Regions from separate parts of the Paenibacillus larvae subsp. larvae genome, predicted to be linked through region 3. Evidence: riboswitches for the same ligand, from Rfam matches in the RefSeq annotation. Region 3 holds a riboswitch; each other region holds the start of a gene.

Region 1 (5,332 bases), 480 kb from region 3:
GGGTTTCGCCTCCTTTCCCTATCAGTCTATGAAACTCTATTAAAAAGGGAACGGCGTCACCCATGTCATTTTTGTTGTCAAGTTGTAACCATTTGCCTGTACGGCTTATTCTATAATGAAAACAATAAAACAAAGAAGAATATCTGAGTTTTTCTGGGACAAGTAGAAATTACAGTTTTTACTATTTCCGTAGTGCTTTTTTAGCGCCCCAAGTAAGACCGGTATTTAGACTCTATTATCTATCAAGAAAAACCGCCTCCGGACAATGTCCGAAAGCGGTCTGACTCTCTAACTCGTTCCAATATAGGTATGTCCTTACATTACTTTTTTAGCGCCTACATACACATTTTTCCAATAACTGTTTCCTAAACTATCGATTTTGACTCCATCACTGGTAGCGGAAATAAATTGGTTACCGCCGATATAAATGCCCACATGGAACACCTTACCGCCGCTTGCGAAGAAGACAAGGTCTCCCTGTTCCGGGTTGGATACGGAAGTTCCCGCAGAACTGTACATGCCTGAAGAAGTTCTCGGAAGAGTAATATCCTGTTTATTAAAGATATAAGTTACAAACCCAGAGCAGTCGAACCCGCTTGGAGATGTTCCTCCCCATTGGTATGGGACTCCGATATACTGTTTGGCTGTAGATACGATTGCTTTCTTAACAGATGAGGCTGTATCGTTGTCTGGTACTGCAGGCTTATACCAAGCCGGAGCATGGTATTTGCCGTCTGCTCCAAGAATACCAATTTCATTGTTTGCATCCCATTGGACAATATGTCCAAAGTGATCTCCTATAGAGCGGATATGTACATAAACACGCCCATTTTTAATAACAGGTGGAGTGCGCAAAGTTACGCTTCTATTATCTACCTTTGCTTCAACCTTACCGGATCCCAATTCAAGCACATGGCCGTTTCCTGTGACTTTGACCCTGACTTGAGAATCGTTATTAATCATTTGATGCTCCACTTTATAACCTAAATCATCGGCTACTGCCCGAAGAGGAGTCATCAATGATCCTTGATACAAATAAGGCATAGCATCCGGAAAATCAACCAGATGGTCGTTGATCTGAACTTTAACCCCGTCTGGAATAGCTGCGTGTGTAGTCGTAGCGGATGCAAATAAACCTGTAGTTACTAAAGCACCTGAAAGGACAAGACTTTTCAACCATTTCGTGGACAAAAACATTTCCTCCTTATAGCCTCCGAGGTTAGTTGACGGGTTCGGGAAGAGGTATTCCCTAATGCGTAAATCTAGCAAATTCACCCCAGTAAATCGTCCCCCGTACCTGCTCCCTGATTGTGAAAGAGCAGGACTCGGCATCATATTCTTATAAAAGTACAACAAATTTCCCTGTTGAAAGGTTAGCATAATTCATCAGAGTTTACAACCCTGCCGCCTATTAAAAACTTTTATAATTCGAATCAATTTCATAATACAACTGGTGAGCGCTTAATAGACAAGATATAGATGAATACGGTTCAGATTTAACTACTTCTTGTAACCGTTCGGATTGAATTCTGAGTTATGAAATTGATTCATTGGCTCGGTCCGCATAAAAAAGATTCCGCTTACAAAAACTATTCTCATTAAAATCTTAGAACGGAGGCGGTTTCTAATGGAAAGTAAACCTGGTATTGTTTGGATTTGTGTCATTTTATTGACGTTTATAGCCACCGGATGCATGCCTTCCAGTTCTCCTTCTAAATCCGTACAGCCACCTGCCGGTACAAAATCCCAGGATATAATGCAGGAATGGACCGAACAGCAAACCAAATACACCCCCGTCCTTGACAAATATCCGCCCGGTCCGATTCCCGTCCCTACTCTTCCGGTTTCGCCTGTTCCGAAGCCGACTCCAAAACCTAAGGGAGAGAGGCATGAAACTAATAAGCCGTCGCTGCCGGTACAAAAACAATCGGATAAAGCGGGGAAACGATCCGGTAAACAATCTGCCCAGCAAAAAAAGCTATCTTTGGGGGAATTGAGGCGAAAGTATGCAGAAACATTCATTCTCAGCGGCCCGTCCAGGCAAAAAAACATAGCCCTTACTTTTGATGACGGGCCTGACCGCCATTTTACGGTTCAGGTTTTGGATATCCTGAAAAAATATAGGGTACATGCAACTTTTTATTTAGTTGGAAACAAGGCCAAGGCGAATCCCGATATTGTAAAACGTATTGTCAAAGAGGGGCATACGGTAGGCAATCATTCTTATTCCCATCCTCTTCTGACCAAAATGAGTCTCCGGCAATTCCAGCAGCAGGTAGAATCAGCGGAACAAATTTTACTCAATTTAACCGGTTATTTACCTAAGTGTTTCCGCCCTCCCTATGGTGCCATTAATGAAGAGCAGCTTGTTTGGGCGGCTTCCAAAAATTATCTGGTCACAAACTGGGATATTGATTCCCTCGATTGGAAGGGACTTTCGTCAGAACAGGTTTTGACAAATATATGGAGTCACAGACACCCGGGGGCTATTGTCCTCCAACATTGCGGGGCAGGGAATGCAAATCATGATTTGTCCGGCTCTGTAAAGGCACTTCCCCAGCTTATTGAGAAACTTGCGGCCGAAGGATATCGATTTGTTACCGTACCGGAACTTCTGAATATACCCTCTTCCCGGTAATAAATAGAAAAATATCATTCCAGGAAATAACGACCCAATTTCTTTTCAGATATTCCGGAACGAATAGCGCCGAAGCAAAAATCTTTTCCCTTTGCATACTTTGTCTGCTCAATGAAAGGGACTCCCCAATTTACGGGAAGTCCCTTTCTTACTGCCGGCAAAGCCTTTGCATTCATTGTTACGGGGGAAAAGGTTTTAGCTGGAGAGCGTTAGCGGGTGCCTTTCATTCCGGGAAATCACGATACAGTATCTTTCAAATTTCCTGGAATGAACAGGGCCGGAAGCAAAACCTTTTCCCTTTATTTATTTTAAAACATACAATTGGATTTGCTGAACCCCAAAATTATTTACGTGTTTTTTTGAACCCGGGATGTAAATATCGATTTTATTCCCTTTAATCGCACTGCCTGTATCGACAGCTTTGGCGATCATTCCTTTAGCAGGAAGTCCCGGGAAAGAATAGCCTGTAATGTATACCGTTGAACCTAGCGGAATAACTTTAGGATCAACCGCAATAGTACCCAAAGTCAGCTTGTTGCCGAAAGAATCAACACCACCCCATGGACCGTTTTCACTGGGATCACCGGAATAAGCGGTAGCTTTCATGTTCACCATTTTGCTGTAATTTACTGTCTTGCCTGAAGCAGTGGTCAACGAGTTGCCGCTCGCAGCTGTTTCCTTGTTATTAGGTGTCTTCGCTTCAGGTTTGACAGCTTCTGTTTTGGCTGCCGGTTTGGCAGGTTTAGAAGTTTGCTGCGGAGCTTGCTGGTTTTGCTGGGAGGGTTGCTCCGGTTTAGAATCAGTTGCTGGTTCCGCCGTCTCCTGTGAGGCCATTTCTACCTTTTTAGGTACCTTCAATTCCATGCCCTTGGTCAGTTTTAATGGGTCGGCGTCTATATTAATAGCCATAAGCTCCAAAGCATCTACCCCCAGACGGTTGGAGACATTCCATAATGTATCATCTTCCTCCAAAACCACCGTATCATGGTCAGCCGTGGTAGAAGCTTGTCCTTTAATTAACTCTTGAAATTCTTTTCCGGGGTTTATCGCGTAGGAACCAAGCACATCCTGATAGGATTGGGTAATTTGGGTCACTTTGGCTCCTTCCGTCATCTGTGCGCTAGTGGGAGCCGTAAATCCAACCAAAGTCAGCAAGGCAGTTGCACTGGCAATACATGTTTTCACGTGCTTCATACTAGTTTACTCCTTTTGTTAAGATAGCTCCATTTCTCGAATAGCCCAGACTTCCATCTAAACTGGTCTATTAAACGATCAACAGTAGTTTTTTGATGAAGTAGATTCATTCTATGATCGATTTCTATTTTCCGTTCCAAAATAGGTTTCGACATTTATTCATATGCCCGGATTGCGGGCTCTCTATTTGCTCTACAAACTATCATATGTATCTACCAAAAATAAATAACTATAATATGGAAAAAAAGCTTCTGAGAAAAAGCTGAGGAAAGGGAAAAAACTAGTGGTATCAATAGTTTGAACGAACTATTTTTACAAATATGGGGGGAGTTTTATCAGAAAACTTACATGGTCCCCTCATGATTTACTCATTTTTCTCATCCTTTCCCCATGTATTTTTATTCAGAGTTGATGAAAAAAGATAAGAAAGCAGTACCCTTTTATGCCAACATTACTTTCAGAACGATTCCACTTTAAAGTCACACGATTGGCCTTTATATCTATTGTTTGTTACCCTGTTGTATAAATTTTTTTTACTTGGGATCATTATTTATTTTGGACACATACTATCTTAATCATCACTTTTCTCAAGGTTGCAATTTATGCCCGACAGTCTTAATTGAGATGGATTGAATTTGGTTTTTGTCGTAAAACTCATATGGAGAAAGATCACAAATGCTCGAATGAATTCGTTGCTCGTTGTAAGACCGAATGTACCCGCCAACAGCCCGGTAGGTTTCTCCGTACGTCTTAAATTCGTGTCGTGCCAAACACTCATCTATATTCGGCGTTTTTGGCTGAATTTGTCAGCAAGTGGGGGACCCGGTATGCGAAGTGTTCCCGCCGCCACGCCAGCAAGGACATGAGCCAATTTTTTCGCCTTATGCGATAAGCGTCCATGAGCTTCTGTCAATGGAGCATATCATTTAACTATGGTAAAAAAATATGCCAACCATTGTGCAGAAAGGGGCGGCCGCTTGATGAAAGGAGTTATTCTTGCCGGAGGATCAGGTACCCGGCTAAAGCCGATGACCCGGTTTCTTAATAAGCATCTCTTGCCTGTCGGTCCTTACCCGATGATTCATTATGCAATTTCCAAAATGGCCGAGGCGGGAATCCGTGATATATTGCTCGTTACAGGAAAACATTCCGGCGGGTTGTTTATGGACTATATCGGCAGCGGCCGGGAGTGGAACGTCCGTATGTCGTTTAAAGTGCAGGAAGAGCCGGGAGGCATCGCTCAGGCTCTTGCCTTGGCGGAGGGCTTCGTTAATCCCGGGGAAAAATTCGTTGTACTTCTCGGCGACAACCTGTTCGAAGACTCGCTGACGGAGGAATTCGCCCGCTTCAGGGAGCAGCCCGAGCAAGCCCGCGTGTTCTTAAAAGAAGTTGAAGAACCCCGCAGGTACGGAGTGCCGGTCATGGACGGCTCGCGCATTGTGCGGATTGAGGAGAAGCCGGAATTGCCGAAATCGTCCTACTGCGTGACCGGCATCTATA
Region 2 (5,332 bases), 1.3 Mb from region 3:
TTGCTACTACAGTAACCGCAGAAACTTGTTGAAATTTATCCCGGAGAAGCTCTTTTAAATCCATTTTGAGCACATCCCCGTGAATCACTTCGGCCGGGTACCCTTCCAGGGTTTCCGACAAAATCGGCAATAGCCTTTGGTCAATCTCAACAGCTACTACTTTACCCGCCTGTTTGGCAAGTTGCTGGGTCAATGCTCCGATGCCAGGTCCAATTTCCAGAGCACCCTTTTGCGAAGTCAGTTCAGCCGCTGATACGATCTGGCGCAGGATATTCAAATCCATCAAAAAGTTTTGCCCCAGACTCTTTTTAAATGAAAATCCGTGTTTTTGAATGATTTCTTTTGTTTTTCTTGGAGTAGCTACATCCCGGGAGGAATGGGAGTGTGAATTCATAAAGTCTCCTCTTCTTTATCCTGTAATTGTTCTACCGCCGCTTCAAATTCCTCCTTGGAGATTTGAAAAATAGAACAGCGTTTATAAAATTGCTTACCATTACAATAACCGATTCCAAGCCGCTTGGCTACTTCCAGACGGCGTGAGGCTGCTTCCGGATGATTGATCAGGCCGGCACGGATCAAGTCCTCCATAGTAAGCTGGGAGACTGCCCCTTCATACTCCGTACGAACGTTTTGCAGAGCTTTGCGGATAACTTCCGGAGTAGCATTCTCCACCCCGATATCCCCTTTATTTTCTGCATCCTCTTTGGTTATAAACGCGTGCTTGCATCCCTGGACTTTGGCTGAAATTATTTTGCGGATTCTTTCCCCCGCGTGATCCGGATCTGTAAAAATAATGACACCCCTGCGCTGCTGGGCCAGAGCTATACGTTTTATAGTAGCCGGATTAATTGCAGAACCTCCTGTTTCAATCGTTTCCGCCTCTACGGCCCGTTTAATGGCTGTTGTATCATCCTTGCCTTCAACGACAATGATCTCTTTAATCATTTAGTTTCCCCTTCTTCTCTTCCTTCAAACTTCACAGAACGCAGAAAAAAGAAGAGGAACCTCCTCTTCTTTTTCGCCATCTTGTATGGGAAGCAGTATACCCTGTTTATGCAGGGATTAGTCTTCGGATGGTTTGTTTGGTCCAATAACGTGAACCGTCAGGCCGCGTTTTACCCCAAAACGGTTCACATGGTCTAATGTATCGAAATAAACGTCGATTTTGTTGCCTTTGATCGCTCCGCCTGTATCTTCCGCACGACGATAGCCGATACCTTCAATGTATACCCACCATCCAAGAGGGATAACACTTGGGTCAACCGCAATGGTTCTTCCTTCTGCAGCTTTTGCACCGGAAGCCGTAGCCATACTTAAGCCTGGCTCTTGAGCGGAGTAGGCCGTCAACGTAACATTTTTCAAGATTTTTTTACTGTTAGCCAGGGGCCCGCCTGAATTCGTTTCAGGTTGTTTCACCGTAGATTTATTAACCATGGCGGGTATTTGTTTCGGTTCGGGAACCGAGGCAATCGTCACAGGTTCTTTTGTACCGACAGCAATGACTTTGTTTACGCTCTCGGACTGTACTTCCTGATTCACAATGGCTTCAGCAACCAGTACGCCATCTTCAAAAATCTTTTCTTTTTTCTTGGACAGGATGCCTTCCTTGCCTTCCTGCACAATTTGTTCCTTGCCTTTTAACAGCTGTTCCTCATTTTTCTTCACAACGTCAAAGGCAATTGGTTCGGTAATGTCCTCATACTCCTTTGTTACCCTGATAACCTGAATGCCCATATTCGGAGTTAGAGCTGAGTCCATGGAAGGTTTTACTTTATCCAAATCTGCCAAAGTTATATTAAAATCCTTCAATGCACTTTCTACCGTTCTTGCAGTTGTGTAAACAGTTTTGGTCTGTCCATCAGCTTTCAGTTCAACCGGTATAGCGTGGTCAATCACAATCTTCTGACCGTCTTGAATTTTGCTGTCCAGCGCTACAGACACATAATCGTGTTCTCCGATTGTAATAGCTTCGTCATCCAGTAGCCGCTGCAGGACCCATTGTCTGGTTTCGACGTTTTTCTCTTGTCCATTCACAACTAGGGATACGCTCTTGGTAGCCGTACCGTACAACAACACCAACAACATGAAAGTCAAAGCGAATGAAATAATGGCCACAATAGAAATCATACGCAAGTTTTCATGCTTCCATCGCAATGCGAAGGACATGCTGGATGATCGTTTTTCATGGGTCTCAGGGTTCGATATATTGCCCACTTCTTCGGTCCTCCTTCAAAGTCCCGCCGTCGAGTTTATGCATGATTAAAATGACGTGACTCAAGTAAAATATAATGAATGCCGTGCCTTGTTAGGCCTCCCCCGTATCCGATGACAAGGTAGTGGCACCAGCGGGTTCAATCCACCTCCTTCTTTAGTCTTTAGTGGATCCCTGACGGATCCTCGTCCTAACGAAAGCAAAAAAAGCCAGGGAAAGAGGAATCTTCCCGTGGCCTGAGAAAATCTGTCTTAATTTTTAAAGACGACACTACAATGTACCCTCTCTCATGTGCTTACGAGGTTAGCTGACGGATTCGGACTGAGAGTAGCCCTACCTTACCCACCCTTGCCGGTATTCTTCACCAGCCCGGACCTGTAAGGATTCACCCCATAATGGTCTGTTACCCTCCGATTAGGTTCGACTTTTCCCACCTATCGGTATTCACAGCGGTTCCCCCCGTTTTCCTGTTACCAGGAAATTCAGCGATCACATTGAGATAGCTTATTAAGTTATCATGAAAGTATATTACGCTGTTCCAGCATATTCTGTAAAGAGGAAGCCACCCTTATTTTCATTAAAATTTGGCTTTATTAGTCCATTATATGAAGATAACCCCCATCTTTTCTGCCTTTTCCTCATTAAAACTAAATTTTTATGAGAATTTCTAAGGAAATGTATTCCAATTATGCTTTTGACTCAGTTTTGATTATAATAGTTTTACAGCATTTAGCAATAAAAGCAGGTGATCATGATGACAGATGTCCTTACCGTTGAAGAACTTTATGGGGGCTATTTGCCAGGAAAACCCGTTTTAAAAAATATCACGTTCTCCGTTAAAAAAGGAGAAATGGTAGGCCTCATCGGATTAAACGGAGCCGGCAAAAGTACCACGATAAAGCACATCCTGGGGCTACTGGAACCCCAACAGGGATCCATACGCATCCACGGAAATACCCTGAAAGAAAACAGAACTTCCTACCGCAGCTCTTACGCTTATGTACCGGAAAGCCCTGAACTTTATGAAGAGCTGACTATCCAAGAGCATCTTGAATTGACTGCCATGGCCTATGGGCTGAATCGAAAAGAGCTGGAAGAAAGAGCTGAGATTCTGCTGAATGAATTCCACATGAAAGAAAAAACCGGCAGTTTCTCCACACAGCTCTCCAAAGGAATGAAGCAGAAGGTTATGATTATGAACGCCTTTCTCGTCAGACCTTCTCTCTATGTGATCGATGAACCCTTTCTGGGTCTTGATCCCTTAGCCATGCGCTCTCTCTTGGATTTAATGTCGAAATATAAGGAAAACGGGGCAAGCTTCCTGCTCAGTTCGCATATTTTATCAACAATTGAAAAATATTGCGACCGGTTCATTGTACTGGACCAAGGCGAAATTGTGGCTCAAGGAACATTGGAGGACTTACGCGGGAAAACGGGAATGCCCGCTGCCTCTTTGGATGAACTCTTCTATTATATGGTTAAAGGCGGAGTACGTTAATGCATCCTCAAACGTTATGGAAAAAAAGATTCGATCATTATATCCAATCTGTTATGGGATATTGGAGAGTTGTAGGAAGAAGCAACTTCGGAGGGTTTCTGGTTTTATTCATTATTGTTTTCTCTTATTATTATGGAAAAACATTGCAGACGCTTCCCGCCTCTTTCCCTTACTTATGGATCGCAATTCCCTTTTTGTCGCTGATGATCTGCCCGGGCAACATTCGTACTTTAATTCGGGAGCCTGATCGAATCTACCTCCTTCCTGTCGAAACAGAGCTGAGCCTATACTTTCAAAAAGCGTTCCGGTACAGTTTCGGCATCCAGGCTTTTCGTATATTTGCGGCCCTGATCCTGTTATGGCCTTTGTACCGGCATTGTACGGGTAATGAAGCCCGGCCCTTTTTGTCGATTCTTGCTTTTCTCCTTATAATGAAGGCTACCCATTTAATGGCTTATTGGCAGGAGACAAAGTGGATTCATCCGGTAATCCGGTCAGTTTCTGTCGCATACCGGTGGCTAACAGCGACGCTTATCCTCCTGATTCTTTTCCAATGGGGAGTTTTGTACGCCGCTATCTGTACTATTTTAGCCATCCTAATCTGGTTGGCAGTTTTTCGATCAACTCGGCGTTATATCATAGGCTGGGAATATCTGATAGACCGGGAAAAGCAGCATAAGTACAGGTTGAATTTATTTTTCAGCTGGTTTATGGAAGTACCGGAATTGGGAACACGTGTGATGCGGAGAAGATGGATGAACGGTATTTTTAAACGAATCCCTTTTGATTCTGCCCATACTTTCCATTATTTATATGCCAAGAGCTTCATCCGCTCTGAATTGTTCAGCATGACGCTCCGCACTCTGGGTCTGGCTTTCATGATCATGTGTGTCAGTTCGGCAGAAATCATGCGGGGTCTGGTAGCAATCGTCGCTTTTCTTATCATAACGGTACAAGTTTCTTCTATAGAACATATGCATACGTATACGTTTTGGATACATATGTATCCCCTTAAAGAAGGTCAGCAAAAAGGAGCTCTCGTGCGGATAACTGAAGTAACGCTAACAGCAGTGGTCGTGCTGTTAAGTGTGCCCTTCTTTATCCGCCTGGAACTCCTGGCAGGGGCGGCTTGGATTATTTTGGGACTTGCATGTGCCCTATGGGCCGGCCGGATTCGGTTGAAACGCAAGTTTAAGGAAATCTGGACTACTTAAGACCCAACAGGCGGATAGCATTCCGGGTAGTGATCTCTGCAAGCTCTTCAAGAGGCATTCCCCTGATTTCCGCAGCTGCTTCCGCCACTAGTCTGACATAACCGGTTTCATTACGTTTGCCGCGGAAAGGATGTGGAGTAAGATAAGGGGCATCCGTTTCCACAAGCAGCCGGTCAAGAGGAACCCGGGCCAAAACCTCCTTCGGCTGCTTGGCATTTTTGAAGGTAACCGGACCTCCGAAGGAAATATAGAAGTTCATATCCAGACATTGTTTGGCTGTTTCCCAGCTTCCCGAATAACAATGCATGATGCCGCCGACTTCGGCGGCATTTTCTTCCTGCAAAATGCGTATAACATCTGCATGAGCATCCCGGTTATGGATGACAATCGGCATCTTCAGCTTATGCG
Region 3 (5,332 bases):
ATCGTTCCCTTATATTAAAATCACCCATGAAGAACATCCTAGGCTTGAGGTAACGCGAAAGATCGTGAAAGATAGGGGCAAATACTTCGGTCCTTATCCCAACGCATATGCTGCACAGGAAACCAAAAAGCTGCTGGACCGTCTTTATCCGCTGCGCAAATGCAAGCATATGCCGGACCGGGTATGCCTGTATTACCATATGGGACAATGCCTGGCTCCTTGCGTGTACGATGTCACAAAGGAGCAAAACGAAGAGATGATTCAAGGGATTACCCGCTTTTTGAACGGCGGACATGAGGAAATCAAGCGGGATCTGACAGCCAAAATGCACGCAGCTGCCGAAGAATTAAACTTCGAGCGGGCAAAGGAATTACGGGATCAAATTGCGTATATTGAAGCTGTTATGGAAAAGCAGAAGATTACTATGGCTGACCATGTGGACCGGGATGTGTTTGGTTATTCTACCGATAAGGGTTGGATGTGCGTCCAGATCTTATATATGCGGCAAGGCAAGCTGATTGAACGGCATGTCTCGATGTTTCCTTTTTACGGGGATGAGTATGAGGACTTTATAACCTATGTGACCCAGGCATATAGTGATAATCCGGCATTGCCAAAAGAAATCTTTCTGCCTCTTCGAAACAAGGCCGGGGAACAGAAAGCGGGGGAATCGCACGAGATTTCCGGGAAAGATTCTTTTATTGAGGCTTTGCAAAAAGAGGATGAATTTCAAAAAGAGCATCCCCGCGAACAGGAGGGGCCCGTTTTACCTTCGGATGCAGAGGAAGGCATGGTTAAGGAAGCGCTGGAATCCTGGCTGGGTGTTAGAGTACATTTTCCCCAGAGAGGCCTTAAGAAGCAGATGGTTGAGATGGCTGCAAACAATGCCCGTGTGGCACTGGAGGAAAAATTCCGCCTGATTGAACGGGATGAGAAACGGACAATCAAGGCGGTTGAAAACCTTGGAGAGTGGATAGGAACCGGATATGTCCGACGCATTGAAGCCTTTGATAATTCCAACATCCAGGGGGCGGACCCTGTCGCGGCTATGGTTGTATTCATCGATGGGAAACCGGAACGAAAAGAATACCGGAAGTTCAAAATCAAGACGGTCCAGGGACCGGATGATTATTCGTCGATGCGGGAGGTTATTCGCAGGCGTTATGAGCGTGTCCTAAAGGATGGGCTCGAAATGCCGGATTTAATTATCGTGGACGGAGGCAAGGGGCAGATTTCCGCCGCCATAGATATTCTTGAGAACGAACTTGGCCTCTACATTCCCGTTTGCGGATTATCCAAAGACATAAAACATAAAACAGCCCAGCTGTTAATGGGAGATCCGGCCGAGGTTGTTCCAATTCCAAGGGACAGCCAGGAATTTTATTTACTGAACCGCATTCAGGATGAAGTGCACCGTTTTGCCATTACTTTCCACCGCGAACGAAGGGCAAAATCGATGGTCCAATCCCAATTAGATGCCATCCCAGGCATTGGGGAAAAACGCCGTAAGCTGCTGCTCAAACATTTTGGTTCCGTCAAAAAAATCAAAGAGGCGAAAGTCGAAGACTTCCGCCCCATCGGGATCGGAGACAAATTGGCGGCACAGATTTTGACATCCCTGAATGGAAATATGGATACTCCAACAGGGGATTAGGGGCATGGATAAGAGAAAGAGCAGCTTCCCTCCTATTGAAGGATGGTGAAGGATGCTTGTTGTTAATAGACGAATACAAAGACTTACCGTCTAAAGACTGCAAAACGGATTCCTTTCAACAGCCATTTATGAAAAAGCCAAAGGACTCCTGCCACAAGAGCAGGGAGGATCATGTAGAAGATTCCCCCGAAGAGGGATGCATCATTGCCCACCGTCATCAAATATAATCCCATAAGTGTACTGTCCATGGCCGCATGGGCAAACAGGGCTGTAAAAAAGCCGAATTTCAAAAACGCATAACCAAATACGATGCCTAAAATGGTGACTTCGATCAACCGGGTGTAAACAGGAAATACCGGGTACTGAGTATGACCGGCAGCCCAAATGATGCTGGGCACCAGTATAGCTATAAAGTTGTTTCTAAACAGCTTTTTAAACAAAATGATACCGAAGAGCCGAAATGTTGCCTCCTCTGAAATAGCGGCTACCCAGGCCATTAAAGGATAGATGCACGGATTCAACATATTCAGAGGAGAATCGCCCGGGTCGCTGACAGACCATACGTGGAAGTTTTTATCGGCTATAAAAAACAGGAGCTGCTGTAGGCCCATCAAAAACAAGCAGAGTAAATATCCCCTTCCCATGCCGCTAAGAACTTCATTACCAAAGTTTCTGTCTTTCCACCTTGGTATTGGTCTCCATCCTTGTTCTTGCCACATCTGATTACCTGCAAGAAGAAGGAAATACAGGAAAACAGCTATCACAATTATCAGCATGTTCATTAGCAGAACGGAAAACATACTTTCCCATCCTGCCGCAAAATGCCCTTTATATACTTTGTAGGTCGGATACAAATTGACATTGTTGAGAGAATACAGAACAAGATAGACGGTGCATAAAAGGACCCCGCGATGAAATGCAATTTGCCGGCGCTTTAAAATGACATAAATAACAGCCGAAATAGTCATTCCGATATTGAGCAGCATGCTGATTAAAGTCATTGTACCCGCGGTATCCGTTTGTGAGTCCATCCACTTTATAAACGAATCCGGGATTGCGAAATCAGGTGAAACTCCTGCAATCATATTGTGATCCAACTGAACCTGAATTCTCAGGTGAGCCCCTCCAATCGACGGCTGCTGTTGTTCGAAAACCAGATCCGCTTCGGGCGTGCTTAGTCCGGTGAGTTTAAATTGCTCCTGCGGCCAGCCCATATCTTGAATGGCTTTGCGCCCTATGGTTTCTGCTTGGTCTTCCGTAGGGGGATCTAACTGATCAGGTTTGGAATACCAACCCACCACGGCCCCTGTCTGAAAATCCACTTTTACTTCAAATTGTCTGCCATCCGCCCCGTCAATGACCTGAATCAAATAATATTCAAGAGGGAACTTTTCTTTAAAATCCTCGTAAGATCCAGTAAGATTCTCCTTCTGGATATACCCGCTGAGGTTTGACTCTGATTGATACACAGTGTAGGTTACGGGATTTTCCAGGAACATTTGTTTATCGTTCAGGAAAATCACGGCTTTATCCGCGGCTTCTTTCTTGGAAAGAAGCGGACTGTTTTCATACATATAGGCTTCATCATCTATTTCGTCCGCAGGGGGTATAAAGGCCACTGATAAGTAGAGAATAATACCTATAATAGCGAGAAAAACAAGATAGCGGTTGCCGGGTTTGATTTTCATAGAAAAGCTCCTTAAAATGAAGAGTTTCATCCTAAAGTTATCATAGAATGTGTAAGGATGCCAGCGCATGCCTCAGCGTTTCAAACAAGGTGATTTAACGGCTATTTTCGCTGGATTTCGGTCAATAATGACTTTGTGTCCGGTAGAAAAGACATATATAATTCAATCATTCAAATATATAAGCTGAATTTCAATAGTAAAACGGGGGAACCATTTAATTGGGGTGAATTTCGCCGGGTATACCTAAGTATACACATTGTGCAGAAATGCGCATAGACCGGTGAATAGGGTGACCTATGCATCCGAATCCGTCAGCTAACCTCGTAGGCTTTGCATGGGGAACCATACCGATGAGGCAGTGGGTTTCCAATGCCTTTTTTTGTGTTTCAGGAGGAAATGATGAACATACCGGGCAAAATATTCAGATTAAAGCCCCCGCAGATTTTAGTTCTTGGATTTGCCAGTATTATACTGATCGGTGCGCTTCTGCTGATGCTTCCGATATCTTCAGCAGACGGCTATTCCATGCCATTCATTGACGCCGTGTTTACTGCAACTTCCGCCACTTGTGTAACAGGACTTGTAGTTGTAGATACAGAGACACATTTTACCGTCTTCGGCAAGGTAGTCATTATTTTATTGATTCAGGTCGGCGGTCTAGGTTTTATGAGCATGGCAACTTTAATCGCTTTTTTGCGGAAGAAGAGAATTTCCTTAAGGGAGAGGCTTGTTCTTCAGGAGGCTCTTAATCAAAGTTCAATGGAAGGGATTGTACGATTATTCCGGAAAGTGCTCGTCTATTCCTTAACGATTGAAGGGATAGGGGCTGCCCTTTTTACTATCCGCTGGTCCTTCGACCTCGGTTTTCCGAAAGCCCTTCTGTTTGGGATTTTTCATGGAATTTCGTTTTTTAACAATGCCGGATTTGACTTGTTCGGTTCAATCTCAGGACCGTTTTCTTCCTTAACGAGTTACAAAAATGACTTTATCATTAATTTTACGTCAATGGCACTGATTGTAATTGGAGGTATAGGATTTATCGTTATGTCAGACATTATGGAATACAAGAAGACACGGCGATTATCCTTACATACCAAAGTGGTATTATCTGCAACGGCTTTTCTGATAGTATTTGGTGCTCTGGTCATCTTTATATTTGAGTATACGAATCAGGCAACCATGGGACAGCAAGGTTTTTTTGGCAAGGTACTGTCCGCTTTTTTCCAGTCTGTCACTCCGCGTACAGCAGGCGCCAATACGCTTGATATAAGTTCCTTAAGGCAGGCTACGCAGTTTTTCATTATTATTCTGATGTTTATCGGGGCCTCTCCGGGTTCGACGGGGGCGGCATTAAAACAACCACATTCATGACTATTATCGGGGCAATGATTGCTATGGTCCGGGGAAAAGAGGATATAGTTTTCTTTCGCTATCGGCTTGGAAAAGACCGTATTCTCAAAGCGATTACGCTTTCTATGATTTGTCTGTTTCTGGTTATATTTGTTTCTATGGTTCTTTCCACTACGGAAAGCCAGCAATTTCTGAAAATACTATTTGAGGTTACATCTGCATTCGGTACAGTAGGGCTAACTATGGGAATAACGCCGTACCTCACTATATTTGGAAAAATCATGATCAGTCTGACCATGTTTGCCGGACGGCTTGGACCTTTAACCCTGGCTTATGCGTTGGGGCCAAAACCGGATAAAGAACTGTACCGCTACCCGGAAGGGAAAATTACGATAGGATAAGGGGAACATAGAACCATGGCTGTTAGTCAATATGCTGTTATCGGATTAGGCCGTTTTGGAAGCAGTCTTTCCAAAGAGCTTAGCAAACTGGGTAACGAAGTGCTGGGGATTGACAAAGACGAAGAAAAAGTAGAGCAGATGAGCGATGTGCTTACTCACACGGTTACGGCGGATTCAACGGAAGAGCCGGTCTTGCGTTCACTAGGCATACGGAACTTTGACTGTGCAGTTGTAGCAAT

Evidence for each region. Region 3 has a riboswitch for cyclic di-AMP ahead of BXP28_RS10845 (TrkH family potassium uptake protein). Riboswitches for the same ligand answer to the same signal wherever they lie in the genome.
Region 1: linked by a shared signal. The riboswitch ahead of BXP28_RS13315 (C40 family peptidase) and the one ahead of BXP28_RS10845 (TrkH family potassium uptake protein) in region 3 are both predicted to bind cyclic di-AMP.
Region 2: linked by a shared signal. The riboswitch ahead of BXP28_RS17735 (resuscitation-promoting factor) and the one ahead of BXP28_RS10845 (TrkH family potassium uptake protein) in region 3 are both predicted to bind cyclic di-AMP.

Annotation. Positions count from the first base shown of each region.
Region 1 is NZ_CP019687.1:2,556,446-2,561,777, forward strand. It holds gene BXP28_RS13315 (C40 family peptidase) at 316-1,191, opposite strand; cyclic di-AMP (ydaO/yuaA leader) riboswitch at 1,194-1,341, opposite strand; gene BXP28_RS13320 (polysaccharide deacetylase family protein) at 1,628-2,638, shown strand; gene BXP28_RS13325 (3D domain-containing protein) at 2,942-3,832, opposite strand; gene BXP28_RS25165 (IS3 family transposase) at 4,420-4,602, opposite strand; gene BXP28_RS13335 (sugar phosphate nucleotidyltransferase) at 4,813-5,332, shown strand, end outside.
Region 2 is NZ_CP019687.1:3,423,130-3,428,461, reverse strand. It holds gene rsmA (16S rRNA (adenine(1518)-N(6)/adenine(1519)-N(6))-dimethyltransferase RsmA) at 1-394, opposite strand, end outside; gene rnmV (ribonuclease M5) at 391-945, opposite strand; gene BXP28_RS17735 (resuscitation-promoting factor) at 1,063-2,214, opposite strand; cyclic di-AMP (ydaO/yuaA leader) riboswitch at 2,490-2,710, opposite strand; gene BXP28_RS17730 (ABC transporter ATP-binding protein) at 2,967-3,710, shown strand; gene BXP28_RS17725 (ABC transporter permease) at 3,710-4,924, shown strand; gene BXP28_RS17720 (TatD family hydrolase) at 4,917-5,332, opposite strand, start outside.
Region 3 is NZ_CP019687.1:2,078,203-2,083,534, reverse strand. It holds gene uvrC (excinuclease ABC subunit UvrC) at 1-1,654, shown strand, start outside; gene BXP28_RS10850 (CPBP family intramembrane glutamic endopeptidase) at 1,738-3,342, opposite strand; cyclic di-AMP (ydaO/yuaA leader) riboswitch at 3,514-3,687, shown strand; partial or broken gene BXP28_RS10845 (TrkH family potassium uptake protein) at 3,712-5,093, shown strand; gene BXP28_RS10840 (potassium channel family protein) at 5,109-5,332, shown strand, end outside.